Regions from separate parts of the Vibrio sp. YMD68 genome, predicted to be linked through region 1. Evidence: predicted binding sites of a transcription regulator. Region 1 holds the regulator's gene; the other holds the start of a gene.
The links. The regulator CRP, encoded in region 1, controls carbon source genes, mostly activating them, when cyclic AMP is high. The targets are predictions, from matches to a motif close to TGTGANNNNNNTCACA.
Positions count from the first base shown of each region.

Region 2: a site for CRP is predicted at 1,374-1,389, ahead of ectA (diaminobutyrate acetyltransferase). Genes of this name have one in related genera too.

Region 1 is NZ_CP124614.1:236,974-249,345, reverse strand. Features, by position in the region: gene kefB (glutathione-regulated potassium-efflux system protein KefB) at 1-1,447, opposite strand, end outside; gene kefG (glutathione-regulated potassium-efflux system ancillary protein KefG) at 1,437-2,063, opposite strand; gene QF117_RS07065 (ABC transporter ATP-binding protein) at 2,206-4,125, shown strand; gene QF117_RS07060 (TIGR02444 family protein) at 4,125-4,601, shown strand; gene QF117_RS07055 (hydrolase) at 4,611-5,606, shown strand; gene QF117_RS07050 (YheU family protein) at 5,613-5,825, shown strand; gene QF117_RS07045 (phosphoribulokinase) at 5,954-6,823, shown strand; gene crp (cAMP-activated global transcriptional regulator CRP) at 7,086-7,718, shown strand; gene QF117_RS07035 (DUF1338 domain-containing protein) at 7,880-8,671, opposite strand; gene astD (succinylglutamate-semialdehyde dehydrogenase) at 8,712-10,169, opposite strand; gene astA (arginine N-succinyltransferase) at 10,237-11,256, opposite strand; gene QF117_RS07020 (aspartate aminotransferase family protein) at 11,342-12,372, opposite strand, start outside.
Region 2 is NZ_CP124614.1:2,226,812-2,239,183, forward strand. Features, by position in the region: gene ectB (diaminobutyrate--2-oxoglutarate transaminase) at 1-704, opposite strand, end outside; gene ectA (diaminobutyrate acetyltransferase) at 731-1,273, opposite strand; gene QF117_RS16015 (hypothetical protein) at 1,543-2,397, shown strand; gene QF117_RS16020 (M14-type cytosolic carboxypeptidase) at 2,461-3,585, shown strand; gene QF117_RS16025 (ion transporter) at 3,821-4,657, shown strand; gene QF117_RS16030 (LysR family transcriptional regulator) at 4,665-5,552, opposite strand; gene QF117_RS16035 (MBL fold metallo-hydrolase) at 5,700-6,563, shown strand; gene QF117_RS16040 (DsbA family protein) at 6,557-7,177, shown strand; gene phnE (phosphonate ABC transporter, permease protein PhnE) at 7,368-8,171, opposite strand; gene phnE (phosphonate ABC transporter, permease protein PhnE) at 8,171-8,998, opposite strand; gene phnC (phosphonate ABC transporter ATP-binding protein) at 8,986-9,756, opposite strand; gene phnD (phosphate/phosphite/phosphonate ABC transporter substrate-binding protein) at 9,848-10,888, opposite strand; gene QF117_RS16065 (glycerophosphodiester phosphodiesterase family protein) at 11,259-12,372, opposite strand, start outside.

The DNA.
Region 1 (12,372 bases):
AGTCTACGATTTTAATGATTTCATCTGGCGTATCGGTGCATATGACGATCGCTTCGGCTTTGTCTGCCCCCGCAGCACGTAATAAATCGAGCTGAGTGGCATCACCATAAAAGACTTTATAGCCAAACTTTCTCAATAACTGAATTTGGCTTGCGTCACTTTCTAACACGGTAATCTTGATTTTATTGGCGTACATCAATCGCCCAACAACCTGACCAAATCGACCAAAACCGGCAATGATGACTCTCGGTTCTTTATTGATGATATCGGATGAGATCCCACTCGACTCTTGCGCATTTAAAAATTTGGCAAACCACTTTGCTTGGACCATCAACAAAATGGGCGTCGTGACCATAGATAAACTCACTACAACCAACAAGAACGACAGTTGATCAGCACTCAGAAGACCTTCGGCGGTAGCGGCGGTAAAAATAACAAACGCGAATTCACCACCTTGGCTAAGAATCGCGGACATTTTACTGCGAGCTTTAGCGCGAATACCAAAGAAGCGGGCGAGCAGATAAAGCACCCAACCTTTAACAAAGACAAGACCCGCAACCGCTAACAACACCTTCATGGGCTCTAACGCCAGCAAACCCAAATTGGCAGCCATTCCCACCGAAATAAAGAACAGACCAAGCAGTAAACCTTTAAAAGGCTCAATGGCGATCTCTAGCTCGTGGCGATATTCACTTTCAGCCAAAAGAACCCCGGCAAGGAACGTGCCTAAAGCCATCGATAAGCCCAGTTGCTTCATGGTCAGCGCAATACCAATGACCAATAATAGCGCAGCAATGGTGAAGACCTCTCGAACACCACTCAACACAACATATCGAAACAAAGGACGAAGCAGAAAATGTCCTCCAATGAGCAATCCAGCAACGCCACCGAGCATCCAGATGGCATCGAGCCAGTTCCCTGCTGTGTTCCCTGCCAGAATCGGCAGTATCGCTAACATAGGAATGACCGCGACATCTTGAAACAGTAACACCGCAAAGCCCGACTGACCTGTTTCTCCGCCGGCTAATCCACGCTCTTCTATTACTCTCAGTGCGATGGCTGTAGAAGAGAGCGCGAGCCCCATACCGATCACAAGACTGGTCTGCCAACTTAGATCAAACACGCTAACAATAGCGGAGATAATGACAGTGGTAATCACCACCTGAGCGCCGCCTAAGCCTAAAATGGGCCCCCGCATTTGCCACAGCTTTTTCGGGTTCAACTCCAAACCAATGAGAAACAACAGTAGAACAACACCAAACTCAGCAAAGTGCAAAATAGCTTCTACATCACTGATTAACCCCAGTCCCCAAGGACCTATTGCGACCCCCGCGATCAAGTACCCCAAAACGGAACCCAAACCCACTCGTTGCGCTAGCGGTACAGCAACAACAGCCGCGGTAAGGAAAATGACACTGCTTTGCAAAAAATCATACTCAATTGCCATGCTGATCTCCTTGCGTGCCATTCTGTTCTATTTGACCAGATTCTACTGTGACGTCGAATTCGGTGATTGGAGATTGTAACCATTGACGATAAAAATCAGCATGCTGGTAACGTTCTGCATCCGTCACGTTTCTCGACCAATACAGCACTAAGGGTTCAACCCAAGTCATACGACACAGGGACGCCATTAACTCAAAAGGTTGTAAAATTTGCTCTAATGGGTACTTGTTGTAACCTTTCTCACAAAACGCCTCAGCATTCCCCCCAGTGGTGATCACATTGCGCCAAATCTTATTTTCTAATTGGCATGTATCACCAAAAGCAAACCCCTTACTCAATACTCGATCAAACCACTCTTTAAGCAGTGATGGGCAAGAGTACATATAAAGAGGGTGTTGAAACACAATGACATCATGCTCTAGCAAAAGCTGATGTTCGAAGGCAACATCAATAAAAAAGTCGGGATAATGGGCATAGAGGTCATGAATGGTCACATGTTCAAGTGATTCGATTTTTTTTAGCATCACCTGGTTAGCGATTGAGTTATTAGGCTCTGGGTGAGCGTAAATCACTAATACTTTGAGAGGTTTTTGATTTGAGCTATTGAGTTCCGTCATTTCGCAAGCAATCATCCTAGCATGTTGTAAAGTTGTTATTCTTTTTTAGCATCATAACCCAATTTGTATAATGATCGACATTTATCCTTATTAGACCTACTATTTGTCGCCATAAATGCCACCACGTGCAAGTTAATATTTTATGATTATCTTTTCTGACATTCAGTTACTTAGAGGCGGAAAGCCTCTCTTAGAACAAGCCTCTGCCACAATCCACCCTGGTGACAAGGTGGGATTAGTCGGTAAAAACGGCTGCGGAAAATCCACACTTTTTGCTCTACTTAAAGATGAGCTGTCTATCGATGCTGGATCATTTAGCCAGCCTTCTCATTGGGAGTTAGCCTGGGTAGCACAAGAAACACCGGCACTTGAACGTGGTGCGCTTGAGTATGTCATTGATGGTGATCGTGAATATCGTGCCCTAGAACAAGCACTGTTAGATGCAGAAGCCGCTGATGATGGAACTCTGGTCGCAGAACTGCACGGAAAAATTGAAACCATTGGTGGTTATACCATTAATTCAAGAGCCGCTGAGCTTCTCGATGGATTGGGATTTAGCCAGGAGCAAATGAGTTGGAGTCTGACCCAATTCTCGGGGGGCTGGCGAATGCGCCTCAACCTTGCTCAAGCGCTTCTTTGTCGCTCTGATTTATTACTTCTCGATGAGCCCACCAACCACTTAGATTTAGATGCGGTTATGTGGCTTGAGCGCTGGCTACAAAGCTACCCTGGCACATTGCTTCTTATTTCCCATGACCGAGATTTCCTAGACCCGATCGTTGGCCGAATCGTACATGTAGAAAATCAACAGCTTAACGAGTACACCGGTAACTACTCTTCTTTTGAAACACAACGAGCGCAAAAGTTGATTTTGCAGCAAGCTATGTTCCAAAAACAGCAGAAACAAATGACGCATATGCAAAGCTATATTGACCGTTTTCGCTACAAAGCGTCGAAAGCACGACAAGCTCAAAGTCGAATTAAAGCGTTAGAAAAAATGGAAAAAGTGCTACCCGCGCAGTTTGATAACCCATTCAGCTTTGAATTTAAAGAGCCAGCCGCCCTACCTAATCCAATCATGATGATGGATGATGTCAGTGCAGGTTACGATAACACTCTGATCTTAGAAAAAATCCGCCTTAATCTTGTTCCCGGTAGTCGTATCGGTCTTTTAGGACGCAATGGCGCAGGTAAATCAACGTTAATCAAACTCCTATCAGGTGAATTAAAGCCTCAATCTGGTGATTTAGGCTATTCTCAAGGCGTTAAAATTGGTTACTTTGCTCAGCATCAACTCGAAACCTTACATCCTGATGAAACGCCGTTACAGCATATGATGCAGATAGCGCCTGGTAAGACCGAGCAGCAACTGCGCGATTACCTAGGCAGCTTTGGTTTCCAAGGTGAAAAGGCACTGGATAAAGTAGCACCCTTTTCTGGCGGAGAAAAAGCACGCCTTGTTCTCGCTCTCGTTGTGTGGCAAAAACCGAATCTATTGCTACTCGATGAACCAACCAACCACCTTGATTTGGATATGCGCCAAGCTCTGACGTTTGCTCTGCAGACCTTTGAAGGGGCTATGGTGATTGTCAGTCACGATCGTTACTTACTCAGAGCAACAACCGATGACCTGTATTTGGTCCACGATCGTCAAGTCGCCCCTTTTGATGGTGACCTTAGTGATTATTACAAGTGGCTCACTGAACAACAGAAAATTGAACGGAAAGAAGCCCAAGCAGATCTGCCAGAGAAAAACAGCAGCAACAGCGCAGCTGGGAAAAAAGAGCAAAAACGCCGGGATGCCGAGTTTAGAAAATTAACCGCGCCATTGCGTAAAAATCTCACTCAGTTAGAGAAAAAAATGGATAAGCTCAATGACGACATTTCCACCGCTGAGCAGCATTTGTCAGACACTTCTCTTTATGATGCAGAAAATAAAGCTAAGCTTAATGAAGTACTCGCGCTTCAGGCAACCAGTAAATCTCAACTCGAGCAGGTTGAAATGGAGTGGATGGCCGAGCAAGAAGCCTTAGAGCAAATGGAAGAGGAATATAACCAGTAATGACTCAAACACGCGCGAATATCTCCTTAACACTTGAAAGGCTATGGCAGTTTAGTCTTCAATATTACAGTGTGCGTGAGGTTAAGCAGGCGTGTTTGGAGCTTCAAAATCAGTTCCATGGCAACGTCAATTTATTGCTACTTCTGAAATGGTTAGATGAACAAAAAGTCAGTTTTCAAGACGAAGACTGGCACAAAGTTGAAGAATGTCTCGGGCGCTCAGAGGCATTGCTTCATAGCTACCGAGAGCTCAGACGGAAACTCAAACGCCATGTTCCCGATACTCTTTATCGCGAATCACTGCAATTTGAGCTTCAACTAGAAAAACAACAGCAATCTGATCTCGTTGATTGCATTAATGGGCTGCCTTTGAACCATTGCGAACACCAATCACTCACGCAACGCTACTGCCGTCAACTGGGCGGTGAGCACCTATACCAAGCTTTTTCAGCTCCAGCGCCTTGCGATAAACACTAACGGTCCCCTATGACTCAATTTCATCCAGCTACGGGCATAAAAAACCCGCATCTACAAACCATTGTGCCACGCTTTATACGTAAAAATGCCTTATTTGAACCTATCTGGCAGACGCTAGACACGCCAGACGGTGACTTTGTTGACCTAGCTTGGAGTGAAGATCCGCTATCAGAGAGTGCAATACAAAAGCCCATTTTTGTTCTATTTCACGGATTAGAGGGCAGCTTTTATAGCCCATACGCCAATGGATTAATGCACGCTTTTGCCAAGCAAGGCTGGCTTTCGGTTATGATGCACTTTCGCGGTTGCAGTGGAAAACCGAATAACCTCGCACGAGCGTATCATTCTGGCGAAATAGAAGACGCTCGCTTTTTTCTGAACTACCTAAACATGCGTTTTCCCACCAATCCGAAAGTGTCCGTCGGTATCTCACTGGGTGGCAACATGTTGGTCAACTATCTTGCCCACTACCAAGACAATCCACTGTTGGATGCGGCGACCATAGTATCCGCACCACTGGATCTGTCCGCGTGTTCTGAGCGAATTGAGCAAGGGTTTTCGAAAGTGTATCGGCGTTATTTAGTCTCTTCTTTGAAAAAAAGCGCTCTGCACAAACACCGCCTGCTTAAAGGTGAGCTTGGGCTTTCTTATCAACGTATCAAGCGCATCTCCAAGTTGTATGAATTTGATGAACTGATTACTGCGCCCTTACATGGTTTTGAAAGTGCGCAGAGCTATTATCAACGTTGCTCTGGTATTCATCGATTACAAGACATCACCTTACCCTTGCAGATCATTCATGCCAAAGACGATCCCTTTATGACCCAGGCGGTGATACCGAGTTTCATTTTACCCGATAACATCAATTACCAGTTATTGGAGCATGGCGGCCATGTTGGGTTTATCTCAGGGAGTTTAACGAACCCAGGTTTCTGGTTAGAACAAGTTCTCCCAGATTATTACGAAACATTAAAGCACGCACCATCAAATCAAAACCACGAATAGGCCACTATGATTATTCCTTGGCAACAAATAGAAAACGATACTTTAGACAACCTTATTAAGGAGTTTGTCCTTCGCGAAGGAACCGATTACGGAGAGATTGAATGCTCTTTGCAAGATAAAATTGAACAGGTAAAAACGTTACTTAAAAGCGGCGATGCGACAGTTGTGTTCTCAGAGTTGCATGAAACAGTCGACATAAAAATGCGTAAATCGCTATAGCCTTCTCGCTTTTCGTTTCACTCACTTTACTGGCGTAGACCTTTCCATTTGGCATGCTATAGTGAAACGCTAACGTTAAGATTTATCGAATACTCAACAAGTAAGTTACATTTACGACAAGGTTAGTCATGTCAGCAAAACATCCTATTATCGCGGTAACTGGCTCTTCTGGAGCAGGAACCACCACCACATCAGAAGCGTTTCGCAAAATGTTCAATATGATGAACGTGAAACCAGCGTGGGTGGAAGGTGACAGCTTTCACCGCTTCACTCGACCAGAAATGGATGTGGAGATCCGAAAATCCAGAGAACAAGGTAAACACATCAGTTACTTTGGTCCGCTGGCCAACGACTTTCCTACCCTAGAGGAATTTTTCCGTACTTACGGTAACGAAGGAACTGGGCAGGTACGACGTTATCTTCATACCTTCGATGAAGCGGTCCCTTACAATCAAATGCCCGGCACCTTCACACCGTGGCAAGATTTACCTCAAGACTCAGATGTGCTGTTTTACGAAGGGCTGCATGGTGGCGTTGTCGACGGGGATGTCAATGTTGCCCAACATGTTGATCTACTCATAGGCATGGTTCCGATTGTTAACTTAGAGTGGATTCAAAAGTTTGTTCGAGACACACGAGACCGTGGCCACTCACGCGAAGCCGTCATGGATTCGATTGTTCGATCTATGGATGATTACCTCAATTATATTACCCCTCAGTTTTCTCGCACTCATATTAACTTTCAGCGTGTTCCTACGGTTGATACATCAAACCCACTTAACGCAAAAGGCATCCCTAGTCTGGATGAAAGCTTTGTCGTTATTCGCTTACGTGGCATAAAGAATGTCGACTTCCCATACCTCCTCGCTATGATTGATGGCTCTTTCATGTCACGACATAATACATTGGTGGTACCAGGTGGGAAGATGAGCTTTGCGATGGAACTGATTGCAAGACCAATCCTGCAGCAGCTGATCGAAACCGGGAAAATTGGATAAACTCTCATCAAAGAAGTCGATTACTTTTCATACCGTGATCATGTGCACATTTTTGCGTAAAATAACCGCGTATAGAAGCGATTAAAATCAAGAAATTTGAAGTAAAAAAGGATACTATTCTTAACCGAGATACTAGATAGCTTGCAGCATGAATAACGTGCTCTTATCCTAAGCAGGCTTATTTTAGGCTAGCTGACTGTATGGAAAGCGACAAGCACACCGCGGAAAGCGACAAGCACACCTTCAGAGGAAGTGAGATATTATGGTTTTAGGTAAACCTCAAACAGATCCAACACTAGAGTGGTTTCTTTCACACTGTCATATTCATAAGTACCCTTCAAAAAGCACGCTGATTCACGCCGGCGAAAAAGCCGAAACGTTGTACTACATCGTTAAAGGCTCTGTAGCGGTACTGATCAAGGATGAAGAAGGTAAGGAAATGATTCTTTCTTACCTAAACCAAGGTGATTTTATTGGCGAGCTAGGCTTGTTTGAAGAAGATCAAGAGCGTACTGCATGGGTTCGTGCTAAATCTCCTTGTGAAGTTGCTGAGATTTCTTTCAAGAAATTCCGTCAACTTATCCAAGTTAACCCAGACATTCTAATGCGTCTTTCATCACAAATGGCTAACCGTCTACAAGTGACAAGCCAAAAAGTGGGTGATTTAGCCTTCCTAGATGTGACTGGCCGTATTGCACAAACGCTGCTTAACCTAGCAAAACAACCTGATGCAATGACTCACCCTGACGGCATGCAGATTAAGATCACTCGTCAAGAGATTGGTCAAATCGTTGGCTGTTCTCGTGAGACCGTTGGTCGTATCTTAAAGATGCTAGAAGAACAGAACCTAATTTCTGCACACGGTAAAACTATCGTTGTATACGGAACTCGTTAATTTCTAATGATTAGAAATTGATAAAAATCAGAAAGCCACCCTCAGCAATGTGGGTGGCTTTTTTATGTCTACGGCTAATCAAAACGAAAAACGGTTCTATTGGCTATCAGTACTTTTGACTATCAATACTTTTGGCTATCAATACTTTGTGCATTGAGTTATCAGCTATCAGTGCTTTCAAAAATCTTATCGGCTGAAGCCGCAACAAAACCCGTATAAAGTTCACCATTTGCCATCGGATAACGCTTGGCAAACTCATAAAAGCCACCTGGTATCGTTTTCTTGCCCTCGCTAAATGTCACCTCGACCTTATCGGCCATCGTCGAAGACTGCTCAAGCAGCACATCTGGTGAGCCTTTCACTTCGCCACCCGATTCATTTATCTTAAAACCCGATTGACGAAGATGATCGTTGACGTCTTTCACTTCTGAAAATTGATTGAGTTGATTCACACTCACAGTGAAGTGATTGGCTCCATAGCCATGGGCCGCTAGCCATGCTGCATATTCACTCTCGCTGGCCAATGTTTGGTAATCGGTATCACTTAGATCCCAAAGCCGGCCACCGAACAAGAATTCATGACCTTTCAGCTTACTAGGATCCAATTGCTCAACAAGCTTAGCAACGATCTGTTGTAGCTCACTTGAGCACTCATCCACTTTAAGCTCACTAATAAACACTTTAGGTTGCTTAGGGTCAGGGTGTTCATAGTGTTTGGCAACGAGTTTTTTACTCTCGAACTCATAGTCACCGCATGCCACGTACCCGGCATCTAAGAATGGCTTCGCTAACGTAGCAATCCCAAGAGGGGAAGAATTGAAGGTTCTCAAGGCGATATGGTCATTAATCAAAACGTCCTCTTCGCGCAACAATTTATGCACAATCTCAGCCGATGGGCACAGACGGTCAATATAATCATTCCATAAAGCCGTAAATAAAGTATCCGGTGTCATAACGAGTCCTTAATTCGGTGATTGATATATAAATAGAAAGCTACAGTTCAATCCCTGGGCTAAACGTCGCTGGTAAAAGAGTTTCGTCGCCTTCCATTGAAGCCATTGGATAAGCGCAGTAGTCAGCAGCGTAATAAGCACTTGGCCTTAGGTTGCCCGACGCCCCAGGGCCTCCAAATGGTGCATCACCACTGGCCCCAGTCAACTGTCTGTTACGGTTCACAATACCGGCACGAATGTGGTCAACAAAGTAATCCCATTCGCTGTCGTCAGTTGAAATAAGCCCCGCGGATAATCCAAAGCGAGTGTCGTTAGCCATCTCTACCGCTCGTTCTAGGCTGTCATAGCGAACGACTTGCAATAACGGCCCAAAATATTCTTCATCTGGTAATTCATCGACCGCAGTCACATCTATGATACCTGGTGAAACAAATGCCGCTTCTCCTGCTTTGGCTTCTACCAGACTTTCGCCCCCAAGAGAATGAAGGTTAGCTTGAGCGTGTAAAATAACCTTAGCGGCATCCATCGAGATTTGAGGGCCCATAAATGGCGCAGGTTCAGCAAAAGGTTGATCAACTTTTATTTTTTTTGTGGCCTCAACAAGACGACCGAGCAACACATCCCCTTTCTCACCGTGCGGAACGTAAAGGCGACGAGCACAGGTGCAGCGTTGACCTGCGCTGATGAAAGCAGACTGGATGATGGTATAAACCGTCGCGTCAACATCCCCAAATTGCTCAGAGATCACCATTGGGTTGTTTCCGCCCATCTCTAGTGCCAGCATTTTGCCTGGCTGACCTGCAAATTGGCGGTGTAATACGTGCCCCGTATTGGCACTGCCGGTAAAGAGCACACCGTCAATGCCTTTGGAATCGGCCAGTGCAATCCCTGTTTCTTTGGCACCTTGAACCAGATTAAGCACACCAGCAGGTAAACCTGCCTGTTGCCATAGCTTCATGGCAAACTCACCAATCCACGGCGTTTGCTCTGAAGGTTTAAACACTACCGTGTTTCCCGCCAGCAATGCAGGCACGATGTGACCATTTGGAAGGTGGGCAGGGAAATTATAAGGCCCGAAAACGGCCATCACACCTAATGGTTTATGACGCAGAACGATTTGGTTTCCGGCGGCTTCGCGTCTCGCTTCCCCTGTGCGCTCATGGTATGCGCGGATTGAGATAGCGATCTTTCCAGCCATCGCGCCAGCTTCGGTGCGCGTTTCCCAAATAGGCTTGCCGGTTTCTTTGGCAATAATCTCAGCAATCTCTTCACTGTGTTCTTTTACTTTCTCGGCAAAAGCTAACACCACTTTCTCTCGCTCAGCAAAGCTTCGATTCTTCCATTCAACAAGGGCGCTTCGAGCCGCAGTGACCGCCGATTCCACCTGAGTGGGAGTCGCGCTATCACCCTGCCATATTTGTTGGTTGTTGTATGGGCTTGTTGAAACCATCGCATCGCCTTGTCCTGCGATCCACTCGCCACCAATCCAATGAGTCATAATGAAATCCTTGTACTTTTTACTGAGAAAATTAGGTTACCGAAGAAAAAATTACAGATAAAAACCGTTACTGGGCGAGCATACGCACATAGTCATCCTGAGAAACCTGCAATGCTTTAGCGACATCAGACGCTAAAATCACCGTGTTACTTGCATGGTCATACGCTGCTTTTGCTGCGGTGGCACGGAAGTTCTCAAATGAAGTATTTGATATTAAGTAATGATCAGCACTTGTGTGCTCTGAAATCACCACTTTGGCTCGAAATGAGTGGCGTACTGACTCAATATTTCGAGCATCACACTCTACGGTAGGGCCTGCATCAAAAATATCGACGTAGTTTCGACAGGTGAAGCCTTCACGCTCTAGCAGTTTCAGTGCTGGCAATGTGTTGTCATGAACTTTACCAATCACAGCCTGAGCTTCTTTACTCAGCAAGTTGATATAAATTGGCAGCTTAGGCATCAGATCGGCGATAAAGCCTTTCTTACCAATACCGGTTAAATAATCGGCCATGGTGAAGTCAATCGAGAAGAAATGCTCCTGGAGCCATTGCCAAAATGGGGAGTTTCCTTCGTCATCGGATACCCCACGCATCTCCGCGAATATGGTTTTTGAGAATCGATGTGGGTGTTCCGCCAACATCAAGAATCGACACTTAGACATCAAACGTCCATTCAACCCACCACGAAAACTTGGTCGTAAAAACAGCGTGCAAATTTCAGTACAGCCTGTGTAGTTATTACCAAACGTCAGCAATTTAACCACGTTATTCACGCCCAATTTAGGCGATGCGTGGACCACAGTACTGATGTGATAGGAATAAAAAGGCACATCCCAACCGATAGAAGCTTCCACTCCCGTACAACCTGCCACTTCACCACTTTCACTATCAAAGCCGACCATTAGGTAGCCTTCATCCCCCGGCTCTGTCACGTCGCCTTTTGCAAAGCTGTATTCAGAGTGTTGGATACGATTAGTCAGCAGTTCTTCGTTAACAGGAAGAGATGTAAAACCGTGACCAGATTCCACTGCACAAGTGTGCAAGGCATCGTAGTCAGACATTGAAATGGGACGAATAACCAGCATCGAAATTCCCTCCTGATGCAATAGGGGCTAAAAAGAGTCTCTAGCCCCTGAACGGTATTCAGACGAATACGTATAGGTTGTTAACTTATTTCGAGGTTAACGATGCGATTGCCGCATCAAGCTTAGCAAGCCCTTCTTCGATCTCTTGTGGAGAAATCACCAAAGACGGCGTAAAGCGAACGACATTGGCACCCGCGACCAACACCATAAGCCCATGTTGACCAGCTGCCACTAACACATCACGAGCACGACCTTGCCACTGATCATTAAGTGCAGCGCCTAGTAACAAGCCTTTGCCACGTATTTCAGCAAAGATTTGGTACTTATCATTAATCTTAGCTAATCCCTGACGAAAGAGCGCTTCACGTTCTTTAACACCCGCTAATGTTTCAGGCTGGCTGACAACATCAACCACCGCTTCTGCAACGGCACAAGCAAGTGGGTTACCGCCATAAGTCGAACCATGAGTGCCCACTTTCAGGTGTTCAGCCAACGCTGATGTGGTGAGCATGGCACCAATTGGGAAGCCGCCACCGAGTGATTTCGCCGTGCTCAAAATATCCGGTGTGATTCCTAACCCTTGATAAGCATAGAAATCGCCAGTACGGCCATTGCCGGTTTGAACTTCATCAAAAATAAGCAGAGCGTTGTATTTATCACACAGCTCGCGAACCGCTTTCATAAATTCATTGGTCGGAGAGATGATGCCGCCTTCTCCTTGAAGTGGCTCCATCATGATGGCGCAAGTGCGCTCCGACATATGTGCTTCTAGTGCCGCGATATCATTGTATGGTAAATGCGTAACATCGCCAGGTTTTGGGCCAAAACCATCTGAATAAGCCGCTTGACCACCCACAGTAACGGTGAAAAAAGTACGGCCATGGAACCCTTGTTCAAAGGCAATGATTTCTGATTTTTCAGGGCCATGAACATCCGCTGCCCAACGACGAGCAAGCTTTAGGGCCGCTTCATTGGCTTCCGCACCAGAGTTAGCAAAGAACACTTTTTCAGCAAAGCTAACCTCGGTCAGCTTTTTAGCCAATCGCAGTGCCGGCTCATTCGTCATGACATTACTTAAATGCCAAATTTTATTACCCTGTTCTGTTAGTGCGTTGA
Region 2 (12,372 bases), 1.4 Mb from region 1:
ATATCGTCAACAATGAGCAAGACTTGGTTGTCTTTACATATCTGTGCAAGTTGACGTAGCCACTGATCTGAAGCAGCATTTAATCCTCCCTCACCTTGAACGGTCTCCACTAAAACCGCCGCAGGTTTATCCAAACCAGAAGAGTTATCTTCTAACATCACTTCAAATAACTTAAGCCCATCAACTCCCGCATACCCTTCAAATGGAAGTCGTGTTACATCAGACAATGGAGCACCAGATCCATTACGGTGATGCTGATTACCGGTTGCCGCCAATGCACCACTCGTACAACCGTGAAAGCCGTTAGTGAATGCCACTACATTGCTTCGCCCTGTTACGTTACGCGCCAACTTTAAGGCCGCTTCAACCGCGTTAGTCCCCGTCGGGCCCGTAAACTGGACTTTGTACGTGAGATTACGAGGCTCGAGGATGTGAGTTTGCAATGCATCTAAAAAGTCAGCTTTCGCGTTAGAGTGCATATCTAAACCGTGTGTTATGCCATCCTTTTCAATGTACTCAAGCAGTTCAAGCTTAAACACTGGGTTGTTGTGTCCATAATTTAAAGAACCTGCGCCAGCGAGAAAATCTAAGTATTTATCGCCAGATTCTGTTTCTAACCAACATCCTTTTGCTTTGTTGAAAACAACAGGAAAATGGTTTGAATATGATCGAACGTTTGATTCTTGTTTTTTAAAAATATCCATCATAATTTGTCTTTTTATTTCCTTTTTTATTGATTTTTCTTAAGAGAAATTCGGTATAAATACTCGGTATCATGCTGACCATCAAAGTGCATATCTTGATCAAGAAACACAGACACCACGCTTTTTTCTCCATGCTCTTTTTCTACTCCGTTAAACAATGCCCAAGACGCTTTGTTATTTTTGGTAATGGTTGTTTCTATCGCCTTTAACCTTCTCAAGTTTTGACGTTCCAGCAGCTTGTTGAGCATTTTTTTTGCTATTCCTTGCCCCCTAAAACCCTTATCGACAACGACCTGCCAAATAAACAGAGTGTTTGCATCGTTAGGTTTTAAATAAGCCGATATAAACCCAGCCAATTCGCCACGATAGCAAACGGCCAACGATGTCTCTCTGAAGTGCGTTGCTTGAAGAAAGTTACAGTAAGCCGAGTTGTCATCGAGGGGTTCTGCAGACTCGATTAACTTATTTACAGCAAGGCCATCCTTAGCGACAGGGGCTCGAAAAGACCAGTTTCTCGATTGAGCGTCATTTTCATTTTCGATCATAAAAAACGTCTCGAACATGTTCATAGATCTCATTTCAACCTCTAAATTTACTTTGAACTCTAATTAATTTCCTTTTTATTATCTGACACCCCACCCCTTTAAAATCAAAAGAGATCTAGATAAGCGTGACACAGATCACACTTAATTCCCCTGCCATATTAATTAGATGTCTAACCAATTTTGAAATGTTACGATCGAGAAAACTAAAACTCTTCCCGCTTCGCATCTACAGTTAGCTTTAGATCAAATAGTTTTAGACCCAAAAAATAATAAGAATAATTTGGAGTACAAATATGAAAATCTTGATCATCGTTTTTATGGTCGCCTGCTTATTCCCCTTCACCAGCTTCGCTCAACAAAAGGCCTATTCTGATTCCGAGTTACTGGACAGACCCTTGATGGAGCGTTACATCCTCGACGAGCTTAAAACGCTACGCCAAGACCAACAGAGTTTGGAAAAGAGAATGATCGTCCAAATCACCGATCGTGAACTTGCCGTCGCCGATAAATCACTGAATTACGCAAACATAACGGTAACTTATTTTTTCTATATCATTGCGGGTGTCGCGTCTCTTATTGCATTAGTCGGGTGGCAATCACTGCGCGAGTTTAAGAGCAGCACAAAAGAAATGGCTGATCAGCGACTGGACTCAATAGCCAGTGAATATGAAAAGAAATTCAGCGCTCTTGAACGTGATTTAAAGCGGAAAACACGGATCATCAGTGAAAATAACAAAGAAATTGAAAGAATTAGCGAAATACACAACCTGTGGCTAAGAGCGCAAAGTATGCCAACACCAGAACAGCGAATAGACGTTTATGATGAAATTCTTACACTGCGCCCCGGCGATTTAGAAGCGCTCACCTACAAAGCCGATGCAGCAATGGAGATAAAGGAATACCACTGGGCATTAAGTTTGTGTAACCGAGTTCTGGATTTAGACATCACCAACGGCCCAGCCTTATACCAAAGAGCGTGCGCTTACTCGAGATTAGGTATTGAAGATCAAGCCATCGAAGACTTAGAACTGGCTATTGAAGCTAGCCCGTCCATCAGAGATCTCATCAATACCGAACCCGATTTGGAAGGGTTGCACGGGAACCCTAGGTTTGAAGCTCTAATCACCGCTGGAACGCACGAAGGGTAATTCGTATGCTCGAAAAAAAGTGTGATAATCTTACGGCAACTCAACCACGAGATAACAACTACAATGAAAATTTTCAGTAACTTCGAAAGCGGCAACATTCACGTCGTTTCAGCAGAATCTCCACAAAACATTCAACTCACAATTCCTGCCGATAACCAGACAGATATTTCACAATGGTTTCACTTCCGTTTAGAAAGTGATGCACAGCAGGCGCACCACTTTACCATCAGCGGGCTGGCAACATCGGCGTACCCAGAGGGTTGGGTTGATTACGATGTGGTCGCTTCTTATGATCGCGAAGAATGGTTCCGTATTCCGGCCACCTTTGACGGTAATGCATTGGCGTTCAATATCATTCCTGAACATGAGTCCATGTACTTTGCGTATTTTGCACCCTACTCGTACGACCGCCACCAAGACCTGTTACACAGCACCCAAACGCACCCTGCATGTAAGCTAGAAACACTTGGACACACACTAGACAATAATGACATCAGCCTACTAACGATCGGCGACCCCAGCCCTGAAAAGAAAAATATTTGGGTTATTGGTCGTCAACACCCGGGCGAAACCATGGCCGAATGGCTTATCGAAGGCTTATTGCTTCGTTTACTCGATGAAACAGACACCGTTGGTCGTTCACTGCTCGACAAAGTAGTGATTCGTGTGGTTCCAAACATGAATCCAGACGGCAGCATTCGCGGACACCTTCGCACCAATGGCATTGGCGTGAATCTCAACCGTGAATGGCAAACACCATCAATGGAGCGCAGCCCTGAAGTGTACCTGGTTCGAGAACGCATGCTTGAAACAGGGGTGGATATGTTCTTAGATATCCATGGTGATGAGGCCATCCCATACAACTTTGTTGCAGGCAGTGAAGGTATCCCTTCTTACGATTCACGTATTGCCCATTTAGAGAACCACTTCAAGCAAGCTCTGTTAACCATTACACCTGAGTTCCAAGATGACATTGGGTACGACAAAGATGAACCGGGCAAAGCAAACTTAACCGTCGGCTCTAACTGGGTTGGAGAGCAGTTTAACTGCTTGTCTTACACCGTAGAAATGCCGTTCAAAGATCACATCAGTCATGCTGATGAGCTTTACGGTTGGTCTCCTGAACGTAGTATTAAATTTGGCCAAGACATGCTCGCGGCTGTATCGGCTACCGTTGGCGAGCTGTAAACTTTTTCATTCAGCATTAACTAAAAATTACAGAGTGTTTCCTTCACGTTCATCGAGGTTCACTCTAACCAAGACGCCTAGTGTCCCTGACTCTGGGCGTTTTTATTTGCTTACTTTTATGTGGTTCACTGCCTATTTACAGGGCCCGCTAGCCATGTAATATTCCAACGTTAGAATGTTTTTCTCGAACAGATTTATCACTCTCGGTTTCGTCTTAGTAAAAGGGTTTGTCTCAATGTTTTCTTCATTGCACGTGCGTTTGACCGCCATTAATAACAACAAATACTTCCAAGCCATTACTGTTCTGGTCATCATCCTTGCTGCGCTCACCATCGGTGCCAATACGTTTGAGCTTCCTGAAAGTTTCAACGTGGCGATTTACTGGCTGGATAAGTTCATCTTGCTATTTTTTCTCGTTGAGCTTGTCATCAACTTCTTCTCTTACAAAAATAAATGGGATTTTTTTAAAAGTGGGTGGAACTGGTTCGACGCCATTATTGTTATTGGTAGCCTGATACCGACCGCTGGGCAAGGTATTCTCATTGCGCGACTATTGCGTGTATTTCGCGTGCTTCGACTGGTGTCAGCGATACCTCAGCTCAAGATTCTAATAAATGCCCTATTTAAAGCGATTCCAAAGATGGGCTATATCGCCGTGTTGATGTTCATCATCTTCTACATCTACGCGGTGATTGGCAGCTTAGTTTTTTCTGACATCAACGAGGTGTTATGGGGAGACGTTTCAATTTCAATGTTGACGTTATTCCGTGTCGCCACGTTTGAAGACTGGACAGACGTCATGTATGAAACCATGGCTGTCTACTCGATGAGCTGGTTTTACTATCTCACTTTTATTTTTCTGACTGCCTTTGTCTTTCTCAATATGATGATCGGTGTGGTGATCGAAACCATGACCGCTGAGCATGCTATAGCCGAGCAAGACAAAGACTCGGATATGCCCTTGCTGACTCCGGACCATGAACCAAGACAAATATTCGCGACACACCAGCAAGTCGAATCATTGCAAAAAGAGCTTTCTGAGATCAAGGCATTGCTAAAACAAAGGCATTGACGACACTCTACCAGGGGTTATCTCTAAAGTGAGCCTGAAAATAATCAATAAGCGCTCTAACGGTGGGAGACAGATGTTTTCTCGAAGAGTAGAGCGCATAAATAGTGAGATCGGCTGGTTTCCATTCAGAAAGAACCGGAAGTAATGTGCCATCTTGAATATATTTGTTCGCGAGATAGGTAGGCTGGACAGCAATCCCACCTCCTATCAAGCAAGCATGAAGTAAAGTATTCGCTTCATTGGCGGTCAGCTTGCACGCCACATCCACTGACTCTTGCTGCTCACCGTTGCTTAAATGCCATATGTGCCGTTGAAAGTTTCTATGCCCCAGACACTGATGCCCCATGAGGTCTTTCGGCTTTAATATTTCCTCTCTACTTGCTAAATAAGTCGGCGACGCAACCAACACCGACTCACAAACGGCAATAGGTTTCCCAATTAAAGAAGGATCAGGATTAGAAGCCATCCGAATAGCGAGATCGATTTGCCTTTCAGCGAGATCCGCGACCGAGTCTTGTAAATCTATATCGATATGCACTTTAGGGTGCATAGACATAAAATGCTGAAGCGCAGGCACAAGCTGAGAAAACCCAAATGACGTACTTGTGGCGATCCGAACCATGCCAGATAACTCTTCAGTAGTATCACTCAATACACTCAAACTCTCCGCCTGCTCCAGCCAGGCCTCAACCTCATTGAGGCAACGCTCTCCGGCACTTGTCAGTGTTACTTTACGGGTAGTCCGATGCAATAAGCGGCTATTCAACCACTTTTCCATCGCTTCAATATAGCGAGTGACCATTGGACGAGACATATCAAGCCTTTCGGCCGTCGCGGTAAAACTGCCCGATTGAGCGACATCTACAAACACTTTTGCTGCAGTGAGTCTGTCCATTTATTTGATCGAATTAAGAAACAATACTGTTCAATTTGGTGTGTTTTTCAGATCAAGTCAATGTTTTATGATGACGTCCGTTGAAACCAATAAACCATTTGTTCCAAAAACGCTTTTATTCCAACACACCAATCAATGGAAATCATAATGAAAAAGATCACTTTCTTAGCCGCTTCTATCCTACTTACTGGCGGTGCTTTTGCTACCGAACAAACACCCCTCACATTTGATGTTTATAACGCTGATGGAAACAGCTTCCACGTCAATTCAACACTGATTGAAGGAGAAAACGAAGTCATGCTGATCGACACGGGATTTACTAAGGCAGATGCGCTTCGTATTGCCGCTAAAGTGTTGGACACAGGCAAAGAGCTAAAAACAATTTTTATTAGCCAAGCCGACCCAGATTACTACTTTGGCGCTGAAACTCTTCACTCGCTATTTCCAGACGCACAAATTATTACGACCCCTGCCGTAAAAACAGTGATTGAGAAAAAATTGCCTACAAAGCTGAAAGTATGGTCACCACGTATGGGGAGTAATGCACCTGTAGAGCCTTATGTCCCTCATGCTATAACCGAGAATTTCCTTACTTTAGAAGGACACAAAATAGAAATCATGGGGACAAACGGAGTGCTAGCTCATCGCCCCTATTTGTGGGTACCTTCGAGTAAAGCGCTACTGGGCAACGTAGCGGTATATGGCAATCTGCACCTTTGGACCGCAGATTCGCAAACGGAACAAAGCCAGCGAGCATGGAGTGAGCAGCTTAAAGAGATGCAAGAACTTCAGCCTGAGTTAGTTATCCCTGGACATATGAAATCGGGTACAGCTTTAAACGCAGAAACAATCCGTTATTCTCAGCAGTACCTTAAAGACTTCAGCCAAGCAAAAGCGACCAGTGAAAACAGTGAACAGTTAATAGAAGCGTTATCTCAACAATATGGTGATGCTGAATCTATGAATTTAATGATTGGCGCTAAAGTTCACATGGGAGAGATGACATGGTAACCATTCATTACTTTTATGACCCAATGTGCGGTTGGTGTTATGGCGCAACCACTCTCATTGAAACAATCACCAAAAGTCAGAAGTTCATGTTGAAATTACACCCAGGTGGAATGGTGCCCAACCGCGCAATTGAACCTAATTTCCGTAAGCATATTTTGAAAAGTGACCTATCAATCAGTGAGCAAACAGGCGCAAAATTTGGGCAACCTTATCGGGAACGCGTAACCAGCCCTAATGAGTTTGTTTTGGATTCTTACCTTTCCATTCGAGCGATTCTTGTCGCTGAATCTTTGGGAATGGACCCGTTTCTAATGCTAAAAGCGATACAAAAAGCGCATTATGTCGATGGAAAACAGGTCAATAAGCGAGCGACATTAGAGGAGATAGCCACCCAATTAGGGCTAGACCGAAAATTATGGTCTGAAAGAATGCTCGCAGGGGGAAATTGGGAAGTAAACGCAGTCGAAAACACTCACCAGCTGATGGCTCGCTTACAGGTACAAGGTTACCCGACACTGTTTCTCGAAGAAAATGACCAGTTTACTCGGTTGCCGCATTCAAAATATTACGGTCAAGGTCAGAAATGGCAAGCGTTCTTGGAAGACTTAGCCTAGGGCGTGTTGATCTTTCGCGGATAAATTTTATTCGCGATAAAATCGTTTTAGACGCGACGAAAAGTATGACGCCTAGTTATCCTAGGCATAATGCTTCTAAACCAAATACTTATCTGAAAAAGCAAAAACGGCTAATCAGGTCACTGACCTCTAGCCGTTTTTTCTGGGGGTGGTGTTTAGGAAACAAAAACTAGATCAATTTGTTTCGAATGTGTATGACCACGGCTTCTGCAATAATGACCACCACAAAAATACTCACCAGCACCATCGATACTTTCTGCCATTCAAACAAGTTTTGTGCGTCATTAAGCACCACACCAATACCACCAGCGCCAACCAACCCTAATACGGCAGACTCTCGGACATTGATGTCCCAACGGAACAACACAATAGAGTAAAAAGCAGGCATAACTTGAGGCCAATACCCTTTCAATATGACACTCATCCACGAGGCGCCAGTAGCACGGAGCGCTTCAATTGGGCCCATATTGACTTCGGCAAGTGCTTCCCCTAACAGCTTCCCTACAAACCCTATACTACGAATGGCAATCGCCATCACACCAGCAAGAACACCAGGGCCAAACAATGCGATAAACAACAAAGCCCAAACCAGTGAATTGACCGAACGGGAAGCCACAAGGAAAAACTGAGCGACCCAATTTAGCACTTTATTTTGTGTAATGTTTGGCGCATTAAGTAATGCCAAAGGAATCGCAAATATCAGGGTAAACAGCGTCCCCAATGTGGCAATATTGAGCGTCTCAATCATCGCAGCGTGAATCGATTCAGGATAAAAAGCATAGTCCAATGGAACCATTCTCTGAAACATGTCAGCAAACTGCGCAGGCGCGTCATACAAGAACTCAGGAATCACTTCCACGGTCTGCCACGACCACACAATCGCACAGACTAAGCTTAAGTAAATAGCAAATCGGGCAATACGCTCATTTGGCGTGAAGCGTTGCCACTCTTTATCGATAGAGGCGGTTGTCATTAAAACACTCTCCTAACAATATTAGAAAGAAACTCACCGACTAAAATCAATGCGATGATAGTGATCAAAATAGCGGCCACAAAATCGTAGTCAAAACGTTGGAAAGCAGAGAACAGCGTCCCTCCCAACCCTCCGGCTCCGACAATACCGACCATCGTTGAGTTACGTAAATTGGAATCTAACTGGTAACTTGCAAAGCCAATAAAGCGTGAAAATACTTGAGGCATAACCGCATACAAAATGACACTGGCGAAGCTCGCACCCGTCGCTCTAATCGCCTCTACTGGCTTAAACGAAATCTCTTCAATGGACTCCGCAAACAGCTTGGCAATAAAGCCAATCGACGCAAACACTAAGGTAAGAATGCCCGCTAAAGCACCAAAACCCACCGCTTTAACAAACAAGATTGCGATGATCACCGGATGGAAAGAACGGCATAAAGCAATAAAGCCACGCACAGGCGTTGAAACGAGAGAAGGCATCATATTTCGAGCCGCGAGTAACCCCAAAAACAGTGAAATGAGGATCCCAAAGAAGCTCGAAATAATAGCGATTTGCAGACTTTCAGCGAGACCGCTCAGTAATAAACTCGAACGAGAGAAATCAGGTGGAAACATACGCGATAAAAGTCGTTCACTTTCACCAAAACCTATGATCAAACGGTCAACGGTTAAACCAAGCATCGATACGCTATAAAATAGGTAGCCTACAACCGCCGCGATAATGGCACGATTAAGCCAAGACACCTTGAACGGATTTTTACGATCAATAGAAGTGCCGTTTGAGGAAGGCCCGCTTGTCAAAGGACTTGGGGTTAATTCAGCCATGACTCGCCCCCGTAAATGATCTTCAGATCGTCTTCTGAAATACCCTCAGGGCTACCATCGTAATGAACCTTGCCATTACACATACCGATGATGCGCTTTGCGTAACGTTTTGCCAAATTCACATCATGGATGTTCACCAACACTGGAATGTTTTTCTTCTCTGCGAACGTCTCCATTAGCTCCATAATCTCAACCGCAGTTTTAGGATCAAGTGACGATGTCGGTTCATCGGCCAACAGAATATAAGGGTCTTGCATGACGGCACGCGCGATACCAACACGTTGTCTCTGACCGCCCGACAAGCTGTCGGCACGTTGGTTAGCAAAGTCTTGTAAGCCAACAAATTCAAGCAATTCAAAGGCTTTTTCGAGGTCTTTTCCCGAGTAATTACGACGCCATGCATTCCATGCCGTCATGTAGCCTAAGCGCCCGCTTAACACGTTTTCAAGTACCGTTAGGCGCTCTACTAAGTTGTACTCCTGGAACACCATTCCGATATGACGACGCTCCTTGCGAAGCGCTTGTCCTTTAAGTTGCGTGAGATCCGTACCATCAAATATGATTTCACCTTGGCTAGGATCATTAAGGCGATTGATACAACGTAAAAGCGTACTTTTCCCCGTTCCTGAAGGCCCAATAATCGCAATAATTCCTGGTTCTTTAACATCAATGTTGATGCCTTTAAGGATTGGCTTTCCTGCCACATATTCATGATAAAGATTGTTGATCTTTATTCCGTCACAGCTTACTTCGGCCATACTGCATTTCCTTGTACAAATATTAAGATGAACTATGCCCTACCGGTTAGGGCATAGATTTTTAGAGTGTTGGATTAGGTCGAGACGAGAACTACTGGCTATTTGCTTGTTTTGCTAACTCTGCCGCTTTTTTCTTGGCACGTTTAGCCGCATCTTTTTCAGCCAGCTTTTTCAATCCTGCTTTGGTATAAGCCGTACCCGTTGCATGAGCGATATCGCGAATCACACCCCATTCTTCTTGGTAAGAAATCGGTGAGAAGCGATCCGCACCTTTGAATGATGCTCTCATTTCAGGTGTGAAACGGTAGCTAAAGAAAGCTTCGTTAATTTTGTCTACCAATTCTGGTTTTAGGTTATGAGCGTAACCAAATGCCGAGGTAGGGAATCGTGGGCTGCGGTAGATGATCTTCAGTTCAGAGTCGTCGACACGACCTGCGGTTACCATACGATCGTACACATCAGATGCCACTGGTGCTGCATCATAGTCTCCATTGAAGACACCCAAAATTGATTGGTCGTGTTTACCAGAGTAAAGCACTTTGTAGTCTTCATCGGGTACTAGCCCTTCAGCAGGAAAGAGCGCGCGTGGTGCAAGGTTGCCAGAGTTGGAAGAGGCAGATGTGTGTGCAACCTTTTTACCTTTGAGATCAGCCATCGTATCGATGCCACTGTCTTTGCGTACAATAGTGATGAGGTTATAGCCTTGGAAACCCGACTCGTCACCTTTCACTGCAATAGGTACGTAACCCGCTAGGTTCACAGCATAACCCGTTGGACCTGTCGAGAAACCCGCAACGTGAAGACGACCAGAACGCATTGCTTCTACTTGTGCAGAATTAGAGTGAACAGTGTAATAAATCACTCGCTTGCCAGTAATCTTACTTAGGTGAGCTTGGAAATCTGCAAACGCGTCTTTGTACAATGCAGGGTCTTCAACTGGCGTGTAAGTAAACACCAGCGTACTTGGATCGTTCCACTCATCTGGATTCTTAGGTGAATCAGCCACAAGATCTTGGTTTTCGTCACAGTATCGATCGTCTAACACACCACGGCTAGAGCAGTCGCTTGCCATAGCCAATGAAGGAAGTAGTAATGAGCTAGCGATTAACAGTCCTTTAACACTGATTTTCATATTTAAACCTTATTTTTACTTATTGTTGAAAGTCACCATCGTTATTGCAGAGTTTGTGCCATATTTTTATTCCTTTATTTTCAACAATTTAACTAATGACAAAGAATATCAAAGAAACTTTGTGTCATTGCTGTCCAATTAAATGACCTTCATTTGGGTCATTATTGTCCTTAAAAGCCAGTCCTTAAAAACAAGTCCTTAAAAATAAGTCCTTAAAAATACAAGCTACATAGATTCAAGCTCCTTAAGTTCAAAGGCAAAAAAAGAGCCCGAAGGCTCTTTGGTTCACTGCTTTTTCTTTTTCTAAAAAATTTGTTTACTCGGCCACGAACTGAAATGCCTCTAAATAGCGACGGGCCTAATACATCCCCTAAGCCTCACTGTCCATGCAGTTAGCGTAGTAAGTTACGGTTGCTGGCCAATCACTGAACACCCCTAACACACCAACATCTTGTGCCAATACATCGAGCATTTTCATCATGTCGCCATCATTGTTAATCCCTTGCTTAACACTTTGGTAATACCAACCACCACCTTGTGCAAGCGAGCCTGAACGCTCTAGAGTCCATGCAATGATATCCAGATCAGCACCCTTCGCTAGCTTCGCGTAGTTAGATGCCACCAATTCATTGTTCTCATCGAGATCGACCAAAGCAAATAGAGGTGGTGCGATGATTTTCACACCCGCATCGTGCAGCTCTTTCATATTCTCTACAGAGGCAACAAAGTCAGCTTGCTCATAAACACGATCATCCAGATAAACGGCTTGTTTACCGAATTTAGGGTTTTCGTTGATCCAGTACTTCACATCGTCAAGGTTGAATGATTGCAAGTAAGTATCAGAAGGCTCAAAACCTGCGTCTTTCAGTTCATCCACCAGCTTTTGTGCATACATCTCTTGAGTAAACCCGTTGAAAGGCATTTCAACATCCGCCGATTTAAGCTCAGGCGTCACTTTCACACCATACTCTTTAAATAACGCCGCACTTTCTGCATGAGTCATTAATGTACCGCTTTGACTGTAAAGGTCAGTTCTCCAGCCGGGAGTTCCATTCATGTACTCTTCAACCGTTGTTGCTTTAGGATTTGCACCATCCATCTTCCCTTTCAGCGTCTTAAACTCAGCGAGAGTGAAATCAGAGGTGCGACATTCCGCTTTGGCATCTTCGCCAGTCACTGGGTTAGCCGGTGTAAATGGCGTCGAACACTTCTTCGCAAGGTCTGGATGAGCTAAGACATCCGTCGTTGTGTGCAAATCACTTTGCGAGTGACGACAGACCAAGGCTTTGTCTTTTGTGAATGTTACATCACACTCCACGACGCCCGCACCCATTTGAATCGCCGCTAAGTACGATTCTTTCGTGTGCTCTGGAAACTGCATGGCCGCTCCGCGATGCCCAATAGAAAAGTCGCTACGATGAAAAGGCCCTTCACTGCAACTCAGCAACTTCGTTTTCAAAGGGCTCTCGTCCATATTGTTGACT